Regions from separate parts of the Arthrobacter sp. sptzw42 genome, predicted to be linked through region 1. Evidence: predicted binding sites of a transcription regulator. Region 1 holds the regulator's gene; the other holds the start of a gene.

Region 1 (9,065 bases):
CGCCGCCGGGCCGCTGATGGAGAGCTCGTTTCCCCTGACGTGGAAATTGACGTCGGGGAACTGCTCCTCGATGAACCGCAGCGCCTCGTCGTGGCTGCCCAGCGATTGAACCATCTGGTCGGAATTGTCGAAGAGGACCACTTCGGTACGGACGCCGGGAAGTGTGTGGGGAAATTCGCCCGCTGCGCCCTCGCCGGTGACAAGCCTGCGCTTTCCGTTAGCTGATTCAGTCATAGTGCTGGCCCGCAGGCCTGTGATCCCCTCGATGTCGAAACAGTAGCTGTCAGCTGGTATGCGGCGGATGTTGCCGTTGCCTCCAGCAGTACCTTCCATCCTACGCCAGCAGGCACTCCTGGCCCCATACCGCATCCGGGCTTCCGGTGCTTTCCGGAACGGGCACAGCACTTGTTCCCGTTATTAGGTATCAACTTCATATCGGCCTCATATCGTTCCCGTTGCAGTTGGCCGGCCCGGCGCATCCCGGCGCATCTGCTCCCCGGGGCTGTGCAATGCTGGAAATCCAGCCCGCTGCTGGAACACCATGGCCGACCGGGGATCGGCCTATCCGACCAGGAAAGGACAGGGCAATCAAGGTGCCGGAAACCGCAGCGCCCCGCCGCGCCCGTGACCTCTTCAGCGGCGCCCGTTCAACGGTCTTCGCCGGTCTCCTGCTCGTGGTCCCTGCCCTGACGGGCTGCATCGCCGAACCGGGGCCAGCGCCCACCGGCCTCCTGTCCTCCAGCCCGGGAACCACATCCAGTGCCCCATCCACCAGCGCTCCCCTGGAGACTACACAGTCCTCCAACAAAGCACCCGTCTACTGGATCGGCCGCAGCAACAGCAGCGTCTTCCTCTATCGGGAATTCCGGGAGGTTCCCGGTCAGGAGAATCCGGTGACGGCCGCCCTCCGCGCCATGATGTCCGAAAAACCGCTGGATCCCGACTTCTTTACGCCGTGGCAGAATCCCCGCGAGCTTGCTACGTCGATCTCCGGCAAGGACGTCATCACCGTGGATGTGTCGGAGGATGCCTTTAACAGCAATCTTGACGCCGATATGGCAGCCCGGGCGGTTCAGCAGCTGGTTTATACCGCGACCGCGGCGGCGGCGAGTTCGGGGTTAATTGATTCCGGGCAGCAGATCCGCGTCCGGATTCTTGTGGATGGCCACACCGACTACGTCGCCTTTAACCATGTGCAGCTGGGCTCGCCGATGGCCCGGACGGCGGGGCTGGTGGCTCCCGTGTGGGTCATCGACCCCCAGGAGAACGTGGAGATGGCGAACGGCAGTGTCAAGATCACTGGCCGGAGCACAGTTCCGGGGGGCAAGCTGCGCTGGCAGATCCTGCGGTCCGAAAATAATGGAAACAAGACCCCCTTCCTGACCGGTGAGACAACAGCAGCTGCGGACCCGGCACAGGCAGGCGTATTCACCCTGGCCCTTAACCTGCCGGAGGGGGACTTCGAGTTGCGCGTGGCCCAGACCTCCAGCCCGGAAGGCCAAGAGGACGGCAGCGAAGACACCCGGAGCTTCAAGGTCCGTTAGCCCTGCTGTTGTTCCCGGCTCAGAGAGCCGGCGCGGCCCAGCGGCCCAAGACGTCGCTGGCAAGGACGACGGCGGCGGGTCCGGCAGTTGACGAACGCAGCACATGGTGCCCCAGGAGAGCCGTGACGGCGCCCCGGCCGCACAGCCTCGTCACTTCCCGCTGGCTGATGCCGCCCTCCGGCCCCACGATCAGGAGTACTTCCCGCACCCCGTCCGCGGCCCCGGTTTCGAGCCACGTCGCCAGGACTGCCCGGAAGGGGCGCACGGCATCTTCGTGCAGGATAACGGCAAGGCCCGCTTGCTCCACGGCGTTGGCAAGGCCGGCAGTGTCGACGGCAGCCCGCACCTCGGGGATCCAGGCGCGGCGTGCCTGTTTCGCGGCGGCGGAAACAACCGACTGCCACTTGGCGTGCGCCTTGGCCGCACGGTCGCCTTTCCAGCGCACGATGGACCGCTCGGACTGCCAGGGGACGACGGCGTCGATGCCAAGTTCGGTGGCCGTTTCAATGGCAAGCTCATCCCGGTCGCCCTTGGCCAACGCCTGGACCAGCACCAGCCGGATGTCCGGCCGGTGCTCAACAACCACTGAGTCACAAGCCACTTCGAGCATGGAAGGCGAAGCAGCTGTGACCTTGCCGCTCATCCGGGTCCCGGCGCCGTCCACAATGTCCACCGGCTCACCCGGTGCCAGCCGCTTAACGGTGACCGCGTGCCGCGCCTCGGGTCCTTCCAGGACAAAAGTCCCTGCCGGCACCATCCGGTCCAGTGACCCGGGCGCGGTGAAAAAGACGGGGTTGCTCACCGCTACAGGTTACCGAGCCGGTCCCGGAGCTTGGCGAACATGCCGCCGCCGGCAGCAAGTTTGCCATCGGTGATCTGCTCGCCGCGAAGTTTGGCCAACTGCCGCAGCAGGTCCTCCTGCTGCGCATCGAGCTTGGCGGGAGTCTCCACCTGGAGATGGACCTTCAGGTCGCCGCGGCCGTACCCGCGCAGATGGGTGACGCCCAGTCCGCGCAGGGTGATGATTTCGCCGGACTGGGTGCCGGCCTTCACGTCGATCTCCTGGGGCCCGTCGAAGGTTTCCAGGGTTACGTCGGTGCCCAGGGCAGCCGCCGTCATGGGAATGTTCAGGGTGGCGTGCAGGTCGTCGCCTTCCCGGACATAGGTGGCATCGTTGTTGACGCGGATTTCCACGTACAGGTCGCCGGCGGGACCGCCGGCGGGACCGGCTTCGCCCTGGCCGGACAGCTGGATGCGTGTCCCTGTGGCGACGCCGGCAGGAACCTTGATGGTCAGGGAACGGCGGCTGCGAATCCGGCCCTGCCCGCTGCACTCGTTGCAGGGGTCCTTGATAACAGTTCCAAAACCTTCGCAGGTGCCGCAGGGCGCGGCGGTCATGACCTGGCCCAGGATTGAGCGGACAGCCCTCTGGACCTGGCCGCTGCCGCCGCAGATATCGCAGCGCTCAGGATGGGTTCCGGGCCGGCAGCAGGAGCCCTCACAGGTGGGGCAGAGTACTGCCGTGTCCACTTCGAGCTTCTTGTTGACCCCAAATACGGCGTCGCGGAGCTCGATCCTGACGCTGATGAGCGCATCCTGCCCGCGCCGGACCCTTGAGGCGGGGCCCGTGGTGCCACCTGCGCCGAAGAAGGTGTCGAAGATGTCCTGGAAAGCGAAGCCCTGGCCGGCGTAGGCCCCGCCGCCGAATCCGTTGTCCGTGCCGTTCTCGTTGCCGGTGGTGTCGTAGACCCGGCGCTTCTGGGGATCCGAGAGAACCTCGTAGGCGTGGGTTACTGCCTTGAAGCGGTCCGCAACATCTTCACCGGGATTCACATCCGGGTGAAGGGTTCGGGCCAGCTTGCGGTAGGCCTTCTTGATCTCTTCCCCGGTGGCATCCGGTGCGACTCCAAGGACTTCGTAGTGGCTGCTCAAAGTTTGTATCTCTTCCTTGTTGTTCTGCCTGCAGTCGTGCTGCATACACTGCTGTGCGCCCAGGGGCGCTGTACTGCGGTCAGGGTCCCAGGATCCGTGACAGGTAACGGGCCACAGCCCTCACTGCCGCCATGGTGGTGGGGTAATCCATCCTGGTGGGACCCAGCACGCCGATTTTGGCGACACTGTCCGGGCCGTAGCCCGTGGCCACGACGGATGCCTCCGCCAGGCCGTCGTAGGGGTTTTCACGCCCGATGCTCACGGCAACTCCGCGGTGGTCCTGCGCCATCTCGCTCAGCAGGCGCAGCATCACCACCTGCTCCTCGAGCGCCTCCAGCACAGGTCCGATGCTTAGCGGAAAATCAACGTTGGACCGCGCAAGGTTTGCTGTGCCGGCCATCACCATCCGGTCTTCGCGGCTGCTGTGGGCCAGGGCCTCCAGCCCGTGCGCAAGTGCCTGGGCTGCCTGGCGTTGACCGGGGGCAGCCCCGGACACCACTGCGGGCAGGGACTGTCCGAGCTGCGCCAGGGGAGTTCCGGCGAGCGATCCGAGGAAGCGGCCGCGCAAAGCAGCGATGGCATCATCCGCGAGGTCCTGCCCGACGTCGATGACCCGCTGTTCAACCTTGCCGCTGTCGGCGATCAGTACCACCAGCACCTTCCGCGGGGCAAGGAGAACGAATTCGATGTGGCGGACCAGTGCCCGGTTGAGGTGTGGGTACTGGACCACCGCCACCTGGTTTGTCAGCTGGGACAGGAGCCGGACGGTGCGTTCCAGCACGTCGTCAAGGTCGTCCGCGCCTTCGAGCAGTGACTGGATGGCACGCCGCTCAGCCTGGGACAAAGGCTTTACTGCGGAAATCTGGTCGACGAAGAGCCGGTAGCCCTTGTCGGTGGGGATACGGCCTGCGCTGGTGTGCGGTGCGGTGATCAGTCCTTCGTCCTCAAGCGCTGCCATGTCGTTGCGGATGGTTGCGCTGGAGACACCGAGATGGTGCCGCTCCACCAGGGCCTTGGACCCGACGGGCTCACGGGAGTGGACGTAGTCCTCCACTATGGCCCGCAATACTTCCAGTTTGCGCGGCTCGCTCACACTCCACCTCCATCCAGGTTCAGGGCAGACGTTCTGCCCGCACCGTATCTCTCCAGGGGTTAGCACTCGACATGCCCAAGTGCTAACAGTCTATTATGACTCGCCCCGTTGTTAGCATTGGTACCGCTCCAGGCGAAATTTCGGGCCACCATCCAGCACGAGGCGAGTGATTCCATGCATTACCAGAACTGGGGAGCCCAGGACCTGTCCGCACCTGCCCGGACGCAACTGCCTGAAGTACCCGTGGAGCGGGGCATGGTGCTGGAGGATGTCCAGTCCGGCTGGGTGGGCGCGGTAACCCGGGTAGAGAAATCGGGTGGGATGCATGTGGTGGCCCTGGAAGACCGCCGCGGCAAGTCCCGGTCCTTCCGGCTGGGTTTCGGGTTCCTCCTTGAAGGGCAGGCAATCCGGCTGATGCCCCCGTCCCCGCGGCCGGCCGCCGGCTCCGGGGCCGCGGCCGGCAGGACGGCGTCGGGTTCTGTCCGGGTGGCTGGGCAGCGGGCCCAGGTTGCCAAGGCGAGCCGCATCTGGGTGGAGGGAAAGCACGACGCCGAGCTCGTCGAGAAGGTGTGGGGCGATGACCTTCGGGTGGAGGGCATCGTCGTCGAACCCCTCCACGGCATTGATGACCTCGCTGCCGCTGTGGCCGATTTTAAGCCGGGCCCGGCCAGGCGCCTGGGGGTGCTCGTGGACCACCTGGTGCCCGACTCAAAGGAGTCGCGCATTGCCGAATCCGTGATGTCCTGTCCCGGCGCTGCAGGCAATGTGCTGATTGTGGGGCACCCCTACGTTGACGTGTGGCAGGCAATCCGCCCGGCTGTGCTGGGAATCGAGAAATGGCCGGTGGTGCCGCGCGGGCAGGACTGGAAAACCGGCATCCTGTCCGCCTTCGGCTGGCCTCACGAGACCAAAGAGGACATCGGCCTCGGGTGGCAGAAGCTGCTGGGCGCCGTCCGCAGCTACGCCGATCTGGAGGCGTCGCTGCTGGGGAGGGTGGAGGAAGTCATCGATTTCCTCACCGTCCCCTGAGCCCGCCGCGGGCCGGGCTGTCGCGCTGCCGGAAGGCGGATAGGGTCGGGCATCGGCGTTGCACCCAGTATTCTTGGTACTGCGGTGCCTGCCGATCGCAGGACCGTCAGCAGGCATGGCATTCTTAGTCAGCACCATTGCACTCCAGAAGGAACAGACTGTGGCAGAAAATGCACGCGATCACAGGGACAGCCCGGTGGGCCAGGCCCGTTCGGAGTACCACGGCGTTCCGGCGAATGCCCTGCCCCTGACAGCCAGCGAAGACCGCCAGTGGGCCACGCTGGCCCACTTCGGCGGCATCTTGGGCTGCGTTCCTTCGCTCCTGATCTACCTGATCTTCCGTGACCGCGGCCCGTTCACTGCGCAGGAGTCAAAGGAGGCGCTGAACTTCAGCCTGCCGCCCACCATCGCCGCAGTGGTTGCCAACATCCTGGTCTTCGTGCCGGTGATCGGCAACATTTTTGCCGTTATCGCCACCCTGATCTGGATTGGTCTGACCTGCTTTTCGGTGGCTGCCGGAATCCATGTCAACCGCGGCCAGCCGCACCGCTACCCGTACAACCTGCGCTGGATCAAGTAACGCAACCGGGCTCTGCGCCAGGGTAAAAGCCATAGCATCTGCGTCCGTCAGGCATGATGGGGAAATGCGCAGCGTCGAGTTGACCTTCGGGGAATCCACGGATTCTTCCATCAGGACTGATTGGGCCACGCTCTCGGAAGCCGGCCTGCCGAGCCTCGCCTCGCACACCTCCCCCAGCAACAGGCCACACATCACACTGGCCGCAGGCAACCTGCTCGATGTTGGGCCGGACATCCATGACCTGTGGAGCGGGCTGCCGTTCAGTATCAGGTTTTCAGGCCTGGTGGTCTTTCCTGCCGGGGCCGGCAAATACGTTCTGGCGCGCTTGGTTGTGCCGGCGGCGGATCTACTCCAACTTCACGCCCGGCTGCATCAGCGGTGTACCGGCGCCTACGAAAACACCCTTCCGAATGCCTGGACGCCGCACGTCACCCTTGCCCGCAGGTTACCCGGGCACCGGCTCGGGGCGGCCCTGGATGCCCTGGGGGCCAGGACTGAGGGTCAGTGCGTCGAGGCCCGTCTTTGGGACAGTTCCACCCGTACCATCACGTCCCTGGGCGGCCGTCCTGCGGATTAGGAATTCGTACTGTCGGGAGTGAGGGCACAGCGGACTTCCGCGAAGGAACCATCGGGGTTGAAGCCCAGAAGTACGTGGGTTTTCCTGAGCCAGCGGCTGAACATGATGCTGGACCCCGCGTAAAGCACCAAAGCAGCAACAACAACGAGGAGTGCGGTGGCCGCTGCAGTCCTGTAGGAGTCGTAGCTGGGGTGGCCGGCCGCGATGTCTCCCCGGAGCAGAGGGTAGAGCAGCCCGGTTAAGTAGAGAGATCCTGCCAAAAGCGGTCCACCGATCGCAATTCCTATCCAGGCCCCCACGCGCTTACGCCTTTGCGCGTACCGTCTGAACTGACTTTCCCATTCCTCCCGGTCGGGCACGAGCAAAATGGCCCTCTTGCTTCCCACGTCCTCCCCCAGACTCTTCGTTGCTGTGCACATCATAGGCTTAACCCCCGGACTGCGGGAGGCCGCGCATCAGTCAGGCAGTACGCGGCGGACCACCGCGTCGGCCAGCAGCCTGCCCTTGAGGGTGAGGACGAGGCGTCCCCGGAAGGCTGCGGCCGGCTCCACCAGGCCGTCGGCGATCAGGCCTGCGACCTGGTGGCGGCCTTCGGCACCGAGGGCGGAAACCTCCAGGCCGGCCTGCAGGCGGGCCTCGAGCATCACCCGTTCCACGTTCCGGGTTTCCGGGTCAAGCGTTTCCCTGCCGGCGGCAGGCGAAAGACCCTGCGCCAGACGGCCTGCATACGCGGCGGGATGCTTGACGTTCCACCAGCGGACTCCCCCCACGTGCGAATGCGCGCCGGGTCCGATCCCCCACCAGTCATCACCGCGCCAGTAGGCCAGGTTGTGCCGGCACGCCTGCTCCGGGGTGCGGGCCCAGTTGCTGACCTCGTACCAGCCGAGGCCGGCTTCGGTGATCAGCTGGTCGGCGAGCTCATACTTGTCGGCGTGGTCGTCGTCGTCGATTCCCGGTACCTCACCGCGGCGGATCTGGGCAGCGAGCTTGGTACCGTCCTCCACGATCAGCGCGTAGGCGCTGATGTGGTCGGGCCCGTAGGACAGTGCTGTCTCCAGGGAGCACCTCCAGTCCGCCAGCGACTCCCCCGGCGTTCCGTAGATCAGGTCCAGGCTGACGGCGAGCCCGGCCTCGCGGGCCCACTGGACCACCTGCGGGACCCTGGCGGGCGAGTGCGTGCGGTCCAGCACCTTGAGGACGTGCGGAACGGCGGACTGCATGCCGAAGGAGATCCGGGTGAAGCCGGCCTCCTTGAGGATGGCGAGGGATTCCGGCGTGACCGAATCGGGGTTCGCCTCCGTGGTGACCTCGGCGCCGTTTTCAATTCCCCAGTGGTCTATGGCGCGGCGGAGGATCAGGGCAAGATCCTCTGCGGGGAGCAGGGTGGGCGTGCCCCCTCCGAAGAACACCGTGCTCAGCTTCCTGGGAGGCAGGCCGGATTGGGCCAGTACCCGGGCCGCCATCGACACCTCAGAGGCGGCCGTGCCCGCATACGCATCCTGGGAGGCGCCGCCGCCGAGTTCCGTGGCGGTATAGGTGTTGAAGTCGCAGTATCCGCAACGCACAGCGCAGAACGGGATGTGCACGTACAGGCCGAACGCCCGCTCCGCCGAACCGTCCGCTGCCTGGGCAGGCAGCAGGCCGTCCGACGGCGCGGGGTCGCCGAGGGGAAGGGTGCTAGGCATTGCAGGGGCCTCCGGTGTTGCCGGACGCGGTGTTCACTACTTTTTGGCCTTGTCCTTGGACTCGTCGGTGGTCAGCGCGGCGATGAATGCTTCCTGGGGGACCTCGACCCGGCCCACCATCTTCATGCGCTTCTTGCCTTCTTTCTGCTTTTCCAGCAGTTTGCGCTTGCGCGAGATGTCACCGCCGTAGCACTTGGCCAGCACGTCCTTGCGGATAGCGCGGATGCTTTCGCGCGCGATGATCCTTGAGCCGATGGCGGCCTGGATGGGCACCTCAAACTGCTGGCGCGGAATGAGTTCGCGCAGCTTGGTGGTCATCATGACGCCGTAGGCGTACGCCTTGCCGCGGTGTGTGATGGCGGAGAAGGCATCCACCTGCTCGCCCTGGAGCATGATGTCCACCTTCACGAGGTCGGCCACCTGGTCACCGTCGGCCTTCCAGTCAAGCGAACCATAGCCTCGGGTCTTGGACTTGAGGATGTCGAAGAAGTCGAACACGATCTCAGCCAGCGGCAGCCGGTACCGGATCTCAACCCTGTCCTCGGACAGGTAGTCCATGCCGCCCATCACGCCGCGCCGGCTCTGGCACAGCTCCATGATGGCGCCGACGAACTCGTTCGGCGCC
Region 2 (9,065 bases), on a different contig from region 1:
CCGAGTGGGGCCAACAGCTCGAACTCCTCGTAGCCGTCCGCGGAAGTTTGGACAAGTTCACCCCGGACATCTTTGACCGGCCGGTCACTGACCTTATTTCTGCCACGGCACCGTCAGCCTGGCGGCGTGAGCGGGGCATCGAAATGACCGCCATGCAGCGGTCGCGGCTGCGCAGGGTGGCCAAGGAGTACGTCCGGCCCGGCGTGCACATCGCCGATCTCCACAGTTCGCTGGTCCTCGTGCAGGAACAGCGTGTCCTCTGGGCCGGCTATGCCACCACGCAGCGCCACCCGGCTGTGCCGTCCGGCCTTGCCGAGATCAACGTGATGTACCGTGCCCTGGAGCGTGAACTCACTCAACTGGGCGAGGCGCTCAGGCACACGGAGGCGGGCGGCGCGCTGTCCACGGCCCGCTACGAAGAGCTGATGGAACGCCTGGAACGGCTGGTCGCTGACGCAGAGACCCTCAAGACGCTGCCGGAGCGCACCCTCCTGGTGGAGAACATGCGCGAGCACGGGCTGGGGGAGCTCCTGGCGGACCTGGCGGAACGCGAGGTTCCAGCAGGATCAGTCGCATCGGAACTTGACCTCGCCTGGTGGCAGTCGGCGCTCGAAGCGATGATCAGCGGGGACGACTACCTCGCAATGTCCGACGGCGACGCCCTGCGGCAGCTGGAGGCCGAGTACAGGCTGGCGGACAACGCGCATATTGCCAGCGGCGCAGCGCGGCTTCGCTGGGACCTGGCCGAAAGGTGGCGGGCCGGCATCGCCGCCCACCCCCGGCAGGCGGACCTGCTGCGCAGCCTGCTCAAGGATGGCCGGGTGTCGCTGCCCGCGCTGACGGCGCAGGCCCCGGACCTGATCGGCACCCTCGTTCCCGTCTGGTCCGTCAGCCCCTACCTGATGACCGGCCTCCTTCCCGCCGAACAGCACTTCGACGCGGTAGTCATCCTCGACTCCGAAGCCACGTCCCTCCAGGCCGTGCTGCCGTCCATTGCCCGCGCGCGCCAGGTCATTGCCTTCGGCGACGCCAAGATCGCGAGCCCGCGGACCTTCACTGTGGGCGTGGAGCGGCTGGCAGCAGGGGAGACGGCGCACCAGCGCGTGGAGAGTGCCTTCGGGGCGCTCTCGGAAGTGCTGCCGGTGTGGCGGCTCAACTTCGTCTACCGCGCGGTGGACGAGGACCTCGTCCTCCAACTCAGCAAGAACTTTTACGACGGCGCCCTGCGCCGCCTTCCGGAGGGCCAGTCGGCTACCGGCCTGGACCGGTCACTGCTGGTGGAGTACCTGCCGGACGGCACCGGCCTGCCGAGCGCCGACCACGAGGGCGTCGAGTCCGTAGTGGCCGAGGTCAACCGTGTGGTGCAGCTGGTCTTCGAACACGCCCGCACGCGGCCGCGCACGTCCCTTGCAGTGGTCACAGCCAGCCTTCGCCATGCTGCCCGGATCGGGGAGTCCATCCGGCTTCAGCTGCCTAACCATCCGGGCCTTGCAAGCTTCTTTGGTGCCGGACCCGAATCCTTCCGCGTGGTTGACCTGGAACGTGCCCAGGGCCTGGTCCGGGACCATGTCATTTTCTCGCCCGGCTTCGGACGGACCCCGCACGGCCGCGCCCTGCACAACTTCGGTCCGCTTTCCGCTGAAGGCGGCCGGGAGAAATTCGCCCTGGCGATGACACGGGCCCGCCGGTCCATACACGTCCTGACATGCTTCCGGCCGGAGGACCTGGACCATACCCGGCTGACACACGGCGCGGTGGACCTGTACTCCCTGCTGGACCGCGAGATCTCGGGGAACACGGATCTGGGAACCCCTGCTTCCCGCGCGGCGGCCAGCGAACAGGCACTTGGCGCGGATCCCCTGGTCGCTGACCTGGGGGACCGGCTGCGGGCACGCGGTGCGCGGGTCTGGCACCAGTATGACGGTGCCATCGACGTTGTGGCGGCAGCGGATCCATTGAGCACCATGGGCCGGGACGAGACCGACTTGCCGTGGCCGGTTGCCATCGAGTCCGACGGTACCGAGCAGTACCGCACCATGAGCGTGCGCGAACGAAGCCGGCTGCGGCCGCAACTCCTGGAGCGGCTGGGATGGCGGTACATGCCGCTGTGGACAATCGAGGTTTTCACTGATCCGTCAGCCTGTGCCGACCGGATTGCCGGCTACCTGGGACTTGAGCGGGTGGTGCTTCCCGGGCGGACGGCACCCTCAACAGGATTCCTTGACGACGATGTGGACCAGGCGCTGAATGGTATCGACGCCGGGGAACAGGCACGCCCCCGGCCGCAGGACAAAGAATTGGACAGCAAGGAGGCGGTCTCCGTGGCCCCTGAAGAGAACAACAACGCAGCTGGGGACGCGCAGTCCGTCCCCGTTGACCCGGCTCCGGAAGACGAACAGGATCAAGAGCAGGGCAAGGACCAGGCGCAGGGCGCGACGCAAGGCATTCTGCCGACGAAAGCCTCGGAAGATGACCCGAGGCGCTGGGGCGATGCCGACGACGATCACGATGCCTGGCTGAAGGAACAGAAGCCGCCGCACTGGGGCTGATCGACCGGGGCCGGCCATGCTTCCGCGGTGGCTAGGGCCCAACGAGGACGAAAAACAGCTTGCCCTGGGTGGAAGCGCCGGCCAGCCGTGCAGCCTGCTCGGCGCTGGCGGCCACCACGATGAGCCCGTCCGTCTCCGCCGTGCCCAGCCACTGCCCGCTCCCGCCGCCCTTGCCGGAGGTCCACAACACCGGCACAGCCGTAGCCAGGACTTCGGACGGTGCCAACTGGTCGAAGCCGTTGCCCGCCGTCAGCACCACGTTCACCAGCTGGCCCGGCGAGACGAGCTGGATGGACGACGGATCAGCCATGCGCAGCGGAACTGCTGCTGAGCCCGGCGGCGTGCCGGCCAAAAGCCCGGGACCCAGCAGCTGGGCGTCCGTCAGCAGCTGTCCTTTGCGCAGCGGAGCCGCCAGCTGCTTGCCGGCCAACCCGCTTTCGTTGTCCAGGAAACCTGCGGCCATCATGGCCGGCGGCACCTGAACCTGCGCTAGATCTGCCGGTGCCATTGTTGAACCGGCGGGAAGATCCCTGGCAGCGGCCAGGGCAGTGACAGTGTGGACGGGCGCGGGGGTGAGCTGGTGGACGGTGATGGAAGCCGCTCCACACAGCAGCAACGCCGCAGCAAGCCGCCGGTTCCGGCTCAGCCACCTGCCGAACCAGGCCGCGACCGACCTGCGGCCGGAGCTGACAGGACGCCGAGGGGTGCGCGGATGACGTGAGGCAGCGCGGCCGGGGCCAAGAAGGTTAAAAGGCATGCGCCTACGCTACGGCTGCGGGAATGACCGCAACAGGAGCGCGGAGCGCTATGTGGACAAGCCGGTCCGGCCGGCGTCGAATGGCCTTGCTTAGCTGGCTGCGGCCGCCGGAGCGGACGCGGCAGGCGCCGCAGCGGGAGCGGGCGTTGCAGCCGCGGGGGCCGGCGAGACCGTGCTTCCCTTCGAGTCCCGGGAATCAGTGCGGTAGAAGCCGGAGCCCTTGAACACAACACCCACGCTGTTGAACTTCTTGCGCAGCGTCCCCTGGCATTCGGGGCACGAGGTCAGCGTGCTGTCCGAAAACGACTGGACGATATCGAAGGCATGGCCGCAATCCTTGCAGGCGTACGCATACGTTGGCACTGGTGCTCCTCCTCTTGGGCAAACGAGAGGTCCCGTGCTGCGCGGTCATACCGTTAGCAGTCGCAGGGCCTGAGTGCTAATTCTATCATCTCCGCAACAACGCGCTGCGGGACCTAGTGGTGCCCGTTGAGCTGCCGGAACCCGGAAGGTGCCAGGACGGCAGGGACGGGGCGGTCGAACTCCTCCTCCGGGATTTCACCGACGGGGAGCAATTCTTCGTCATAGATAACGGCCGCGAGCGGAATATCCTTCCCCGCTGTTGCCAGATGCCCCAGAAACTTGTCGTAGTACCCCCCGCCTTGCCCAACCCGGTTGCCGGCAAGGTCGACGGCGGTGGCCGGGATGAAAAGGGCGGCGGCGGTTCCTGCCACATCGGGTCCATGCCGGTCGCCGATCGGTTCCAGGATGGGCGCGTACCGGCTCTGCTCAAAACCGGCGTCCGGGTTCCAGAAGACCCACGCCAGTTCCCGCCCGGGTTCGCACACCGGGAGCAGGACCCGGTGGCCGTTGGTGTGGAGTGCGTCGATCAACGGAAGGGTGGGCGGTTCCACGCCGACCCCAAAGTAAACGCAGAACGTGGCAGGAGCTCCACCGGCCAGTGAGGCGGCCCAATCCACGCCATGGCGGGCGATTCCTGTCCCTGCGGCTTCCAATTGCTGCGGGGTCAAGGCTGCCCGCCGCAGACGGTGTGCGGTACGGATCCTGGTCTTGGTTGCCTTCGCATCCTCAAGCACGCTGTACTCCTCCATCGCTCGCCGTTCGGCGGTAGGTCTGTGCCGCAGGGGCTGCCCCCGGCCGTTCAATGATTACTGAATGCTTGACGCTGACGTTAGATTAGTCGGGTGACTACCAGTAACCCGAGAGTTCGCAAAGCCGTTATCCCCGCTGCCGGACTCGGCACCAGGTTCCTGCCTGCCACCAAGGCCATGCCCAAGGAAATGCTTCCGGTCGTGGACAAGCCTGCCATCCAGTACGTCGTTGAGGAAGCCGTGAACGTGGGCCTGAACGATGTCCTGATGATTACCGGGCGGAACAAGCGGGCCCTGGAAGACCACTTTGACAGGGTGCCGGCGCTCGAATCCACCCTGGAGGACAAGGGCGACACGGCGAAGCTTGCGTCCATCCAGGCCGCCAGCAACCTCGGCGACATCCACTACGTCCGCCAGGGCGACCCGAACGGCCTGGGCCATGCCGTGCTGCGTGCAAGGCAGCACGTGGGCAACGAAGCCTTCGCCGTCCTCCTGGGCGACGACCTCATCGACGCCCGCGACGAACTCCTCAGCACCATGATCGAGGTGCAGGCGAAAACGGGAGGGTCCGTCATCGCGCTCATCGAGGTGGACCCGTCCCAGATCAGCGCCTACGGCTGTGCCGATATTGCAGAGATCGACGGCGAGGGCTTTGTCCGCGTCAACCGCCTCGTGGAGAAACCCTCCGCCGAGGAAGCCCCTTCCAACCTTGCAGTCATTGGCCGCTACGTGCTGCACCCCGCCGTCTTTGACGTCCTCGAACGCACCGGACCTGGCCGTGGCGGCGAAATCCAGCTCACTGATGCCCTGCAGGAGCTCGCGTCCGGCGACGGCGAGGGGCAAGGCGTCTACGGCGTTGTCTTCCGGGGACGCCGCTACGATACGGGCGACAAGCTGAGCTACCTCAAGGCCTGCGTCCAGCTCGCCATCGACAGCGAAGACCTCGGTCCGGGCCTGCGGGAGTGGCTGCCGGGCTTCACCGCCGGCCTGTCCAAGTAGCACCGTGCGGCCCGGCCCCATCTGGCCCGTGACCCTGGAGTGCGGCGACCTGGTCCTGAGGCCCATCAGGTACCGCGACAAAAAGGAGTGGACGGAAGTCCGGGCCCGGAACAGTGAATGGCTGGCGCCATGGGAAGCTTCCAACCCGGACCCGGCCGGAGGCCTCCCTGATTACCGGCAAATGGTCCGTTCGCTGAACTCGCAGGCGGCCCAGTCGACGGCCCTTCCCTTTGTCATCACGGAGAGGGGTCCCGCCAGCAGGAACCCTGCGATCGTGGGTCAGTTGACTGTTTCCTCAATAGTCTGGGGATCGGCCATGATGGCGACACTCGGGTACTGGGTGGACCAGTCGCGGGCGGGGCAGGGGATAGCGCCCACTTCCGTGGCCCTGGTGACCGACCACTGCTTCCGCGCCCTGGGGCTGCACCGAATGGAAATCAACATCCGGCCGGAGAACGGTCCCAGCCTGCGGGTAGTTGAGAAGCTTGGTTTCCGGGATGAGGGTTACCGGCCGCGCTATCTGCACATCAACGGCCAGTGGGCGGACCACCGGTCTTTTGCCTTGACCTCAGAGGAAGTTCCGGAGGGATTGCTGCACCGCTGGCTTGCCTCCAGGCCGTCATAAATCCAATGATTTGTCGGCCGCTCCACGACACACCGCGGCCAATGCGGCTGCAGCCGACATGATGCTCATACGGTTTTGAGTGTGGACTTCCCCCTTAGCAGCTCAGTGATCCTTGTGGTTGCCGTTGTGCTCTGGATTGTATGGGTTGCCCCTTACGTCCTCCAGAACCGCCGGCACCAGTTCCAAACCGCCGGCGACTTCTTGGCAGATGCCCCCGCCGATGAAATACCGGACCCGCGAGCCGGGCTGGTTTTGAAGGTCGCCGCCCAGCAGGAGAAAGCCATGGACACCAGGAAGAGCACCGGATCCGCGACGCCCGGAGCCACAGCTGCGCCAACGCGCCAGTTCCGCTTCCGATACGGCCGCACCGCTCTTGCCCTGACAGGACTGGTTTCCTTGCTGACCGCGTTCATTTCTGCGGTACTGCTGGTGTTCGGACTTGGTGCTCCAGCTCTTCCTCTCGCCTGCGCGGCCCTGGCCGCGGCGTCCGTGGCCCTTCTTCGCTGGCTCGCTGTCCGGGACCGCAAGGCCAAAGTGGACGCTGCTTTCCGCTCCGCCATGAGCGCACCTGCGCCGGTGCCGGCTGCAGCACACGTCCCGCCGAAGCCGGAAGCTGCGCCGGTACGCACCGAAAGTCCGCTGTTCGACGCTGAGGCAGACAAGCCCAAGGCGAAGCCCCTGACAGCTGTGGAACTCCGTGAGGCGGCCCTTGCCGTTGCCGTGGCTGCCGGTGACACCAGTGCAGTGCAGGCTGCGCCGGCCAGCACCTGGGAGCCCGTGGAGGTACCCAAACCGGTTTACGTCGAGGCTGCCAAGGCTGAACGGCCCGCACCCGAGCCGCTTGAGTTGCCGGAGGCACCGAAGGCCACAGGGAAGCCCTCCCTGAAGCAGGGCTCCGCAGCCGCTCCTGCCGTCGCCGTCCCGGACGCCCAGCAGGTCAGTAAGGCCCAGAGCGCGCTCAGCAATCTCGACGACGTCCTCCAGCGCCGCCGCGCCTGACCATCTGGTTCCACGCCCATTGCCGCAGGGGCGCCGGTTGGCGTTGGGCCGGGAAAATTTGTAGCCTAGGTTCACCGGTGCCGCACCTGAAGAAAAGCGGCTGGTTCCCGGGGTTATAGCTCAGTTGGTAGAGCGCTTCGTTCGCATCGAAGAGGTCAGGGGTTCGAATCCCCTTAGCTCCACAAAGTTTCCGCCGGGCGCGTGCCCTGCTGCCTTCCCCTACAGCCAGCCCTTCTTCTTGAAGATGGCGTACATTACGGCGGCCGTCGCTGCCATCAGGCCGATTGCCATTGGGTAGCCCAGTTGCCAGTGAAGTTCGGGCATGTGGTCGAAGTTCATGCCGTAGACGCCGGCCACAAAGGACGGAGCGAAGAAGATCGCCGCCCAGGACGAGATCTTCTTGACCTGTTCGTTCTGTTCGGCGCTTGCCTCGTTCTGACGGTTGGCGGTGAGGGTGCCGTCCAGGGTCAGGGCGTTCTGCAGCAGGTCACGGAAGGAGTCCGCCCTGGAGATCACCCGCTCCACGTGGTCCTCCACGTCGCGCAGGCTGTGCCGGAGGTTGCTTTCCACGCCGTACTTTTCGAACCCCCGCTCGAGCTGGTGCAGCATGTCCGGCAGGGGGTGGATGGCCCGCTGGAACTGGATCACCTCGCGGGCGAGTTCGTAGATGCGGCGCGATACGGTGGTGTCGCCGCTGAACAGCTGGTCTTCAATCTCGTCGATGTCATTTTCAAGCCCGGCCACCACCGGCCCGTAGTCATCCACTACCCGGTCCAGCAGGGCGTAGAGAACGGCCTCCGGCCCGTGCCGCAGGAGGTCCGGCCTGCTTTCCAGCCGCTGCCTGACCCGCGCCACGCCGGCCGTTTCAGCATGCCGCACTGTTACGACAAAGTTCTTACCCGTGAAGATATGGAGTTCACCGAACTCCACCGTCTCCGTCGCATCCAGGTACCGGGCAGGTCGAAGCACAGTGAACAAATTGTCTTCGTAGCGCTCGAGCTTGGGACGCTGGTGGGCGGAGATGGCGTCTTCCACAGCCAGCGCATGCAGTCCGAACTCAGCAGCCACCGCCGCCATTTCCTCGGCGGTGGGGCGGTAGAGGCCGATCCAGGCCATCCCGCCGTGGTGCGCGAGGGTCTCGAAGGTCTGCTCCAGGTTCTCGGGCTCAGCGTGGCGTATGCCGTCCACGTAAACGGCGTTATCGATGATGGTCATGGCCGGCTGTTCTCCGCCGCTGGGATGCCCGGCATCAGGACCCCGCCCCGATGATTGCTCCGGAGGCGATCATGGCCAGCGTGGCGATGAACGCTGGCAGTACGGCGGGCCAGTTGATCTGCGAAACGTTTGAGAGCCAATCCATTCTGAAAATCCTAGCTGTCCGCCCCTGGCCGGCCGGCCCTCGGGGGTTTTGCAGGGCTGTGTTGCCCGGCACCGGTGGCTTTGGTGCCCGCGGCTTTGGTAAGGCCACTGATCAGTGGCTCGGTCCGGTAGGGGATGTGCGTGTGCAGTGCCAGCACGGTTTCGGTACGGATGACGCCCTTGATCTTCAGGACCTGCCGCAGGGCCGCCTGGAGGTTGTGGGTATCCGTGGCCACTACCCGGCACCAGACGTCGCCCCGGCCGGAGATCTCGTGCACTTCCAGAACCTGCGGAATCAGCCGGAGTGCCCCCACCACTCCATCCAGCTCGCGGTGCGAAACTTCGATGGTCACGAACGCCACCACGTCGTAGCCCACCGCCTCAAGATCCACCTCGCGGCCCCCGGACCGCAGGACCCCGGCGCGGAGCAGCCGGCGTACGCGCGATTGCGCCGTGTTCCGGGCAACCCCGAGCGCATCGCTGAGCTCACCGATCTGGATCCTGGGGTCCCGGATGAGCTCCAGGAGAATCCGGAGATCCGTGGGGTCCAAACTATTCAAATGGTCACTCTCCATCACTGCGGCACCGGATACTTGATGATTCTGCTCAATTCTGGCATCACTTTTCGATCGGAAGCGCAGGGATGCTGCATTGTAGAGCCATCA

What was found. The regulator HrcA, encoded in region 1, represses chaperone genes, less so after heat shock. The targets are predictions, from matches to a motif close to TTNGCACTCGNNNNNNNCGAGTGCNAA.
Region 2: a site for HrcA is predicted at 3,723-3,749, ahead of AC5RT4_RS08735 (FmdB family zinc ribbon protein). Genes of this name have one in related genera too.

The regions. Positions count from the first base shown of each region.
Region 1 covers NZ_JBNHEX010000002.1:218,910-227,974, forward strand. The annotation lists gene AC5RT4_RS03090 (PhoH family protein) at 1-234, opposite strand, end outside; gene AC5RT4_RS03095 (GerMN domain-containing protein) at 594-1,544, shown strand; gene AC5RT4_RS03100 (16S rRNA (uracil(1498)-N(3))-methyltransferase) at 1,564-2,346, opposite strand; gene dnaJ (molecular chaperone DnaJ) at 2,349-3,476, opposite strand; gene hrcA (heat-inducible transcriptional repressor HrcA) at 3,556-4,569, opposite strand; gene AC5RT4_RS03115 (DUF3097 domain-containing protein) at 4,744-5,598, shown strand; gene AC5RT4_RS03120 (DUF4870 domain-containing protein) at 5,759-6,178, shown strand; gene AC5RT4_RS03125 (2'-5' RNA ligase family protein) at 6,243-6,755, shown strand; gene AC5RT4_RS03130 (hypothetical protein) at 6,752-7,054, opposite strand; gene hemW (radical SAM family heme chaperone HemW) at 7,211-8,440, opposite strand; gene lepA (translation elongation factor 4) at 8,477-9,065, opposite strand, start outside.
Region 2 covers NZ_JBNHEX010000005.1:203,333-212,397, reverse strand. The annotation lists gene AC5RT4_RS08745 (AAA family ATPase) at 1-2,549, shown strand, start outside; gene cpaB (Flp pilus assembly protein CpaB) at 2,581-3,306, opposite strand; gene AC5RT4_RS08735 (FmdB family zinc ribbon protein) at 3,397-3,669, opposite strand; gene AC5RT4_RS08730 (5-formyltetrahydrofolate cyclo-ligase) at 3,783-4,403, opposite strand; gene galU (UTP--glucose-1-phosphate uridylyltransferase GalU) at 4,512-5,417, shown strand; gene AC5RT4_RS08720 (GNAT family N-acetyltransferase) at 5,422-6,042, shown strand; gene AC5RT4_RS08715 (hypothetical protein) at 6,124-7,041, shown strand; tRNA gene AC5RT4_RS08710 (tRNA-Ala) at 7,151-7,223, shown strand; gene corA (magnesium/cobalt transporter CorA) at 7,261-8,256, opposite strand; gene AC5RT4_RS08700 (Lrp/AsnC family transcriptional regulator) at 8,412-8,960, opposite strand.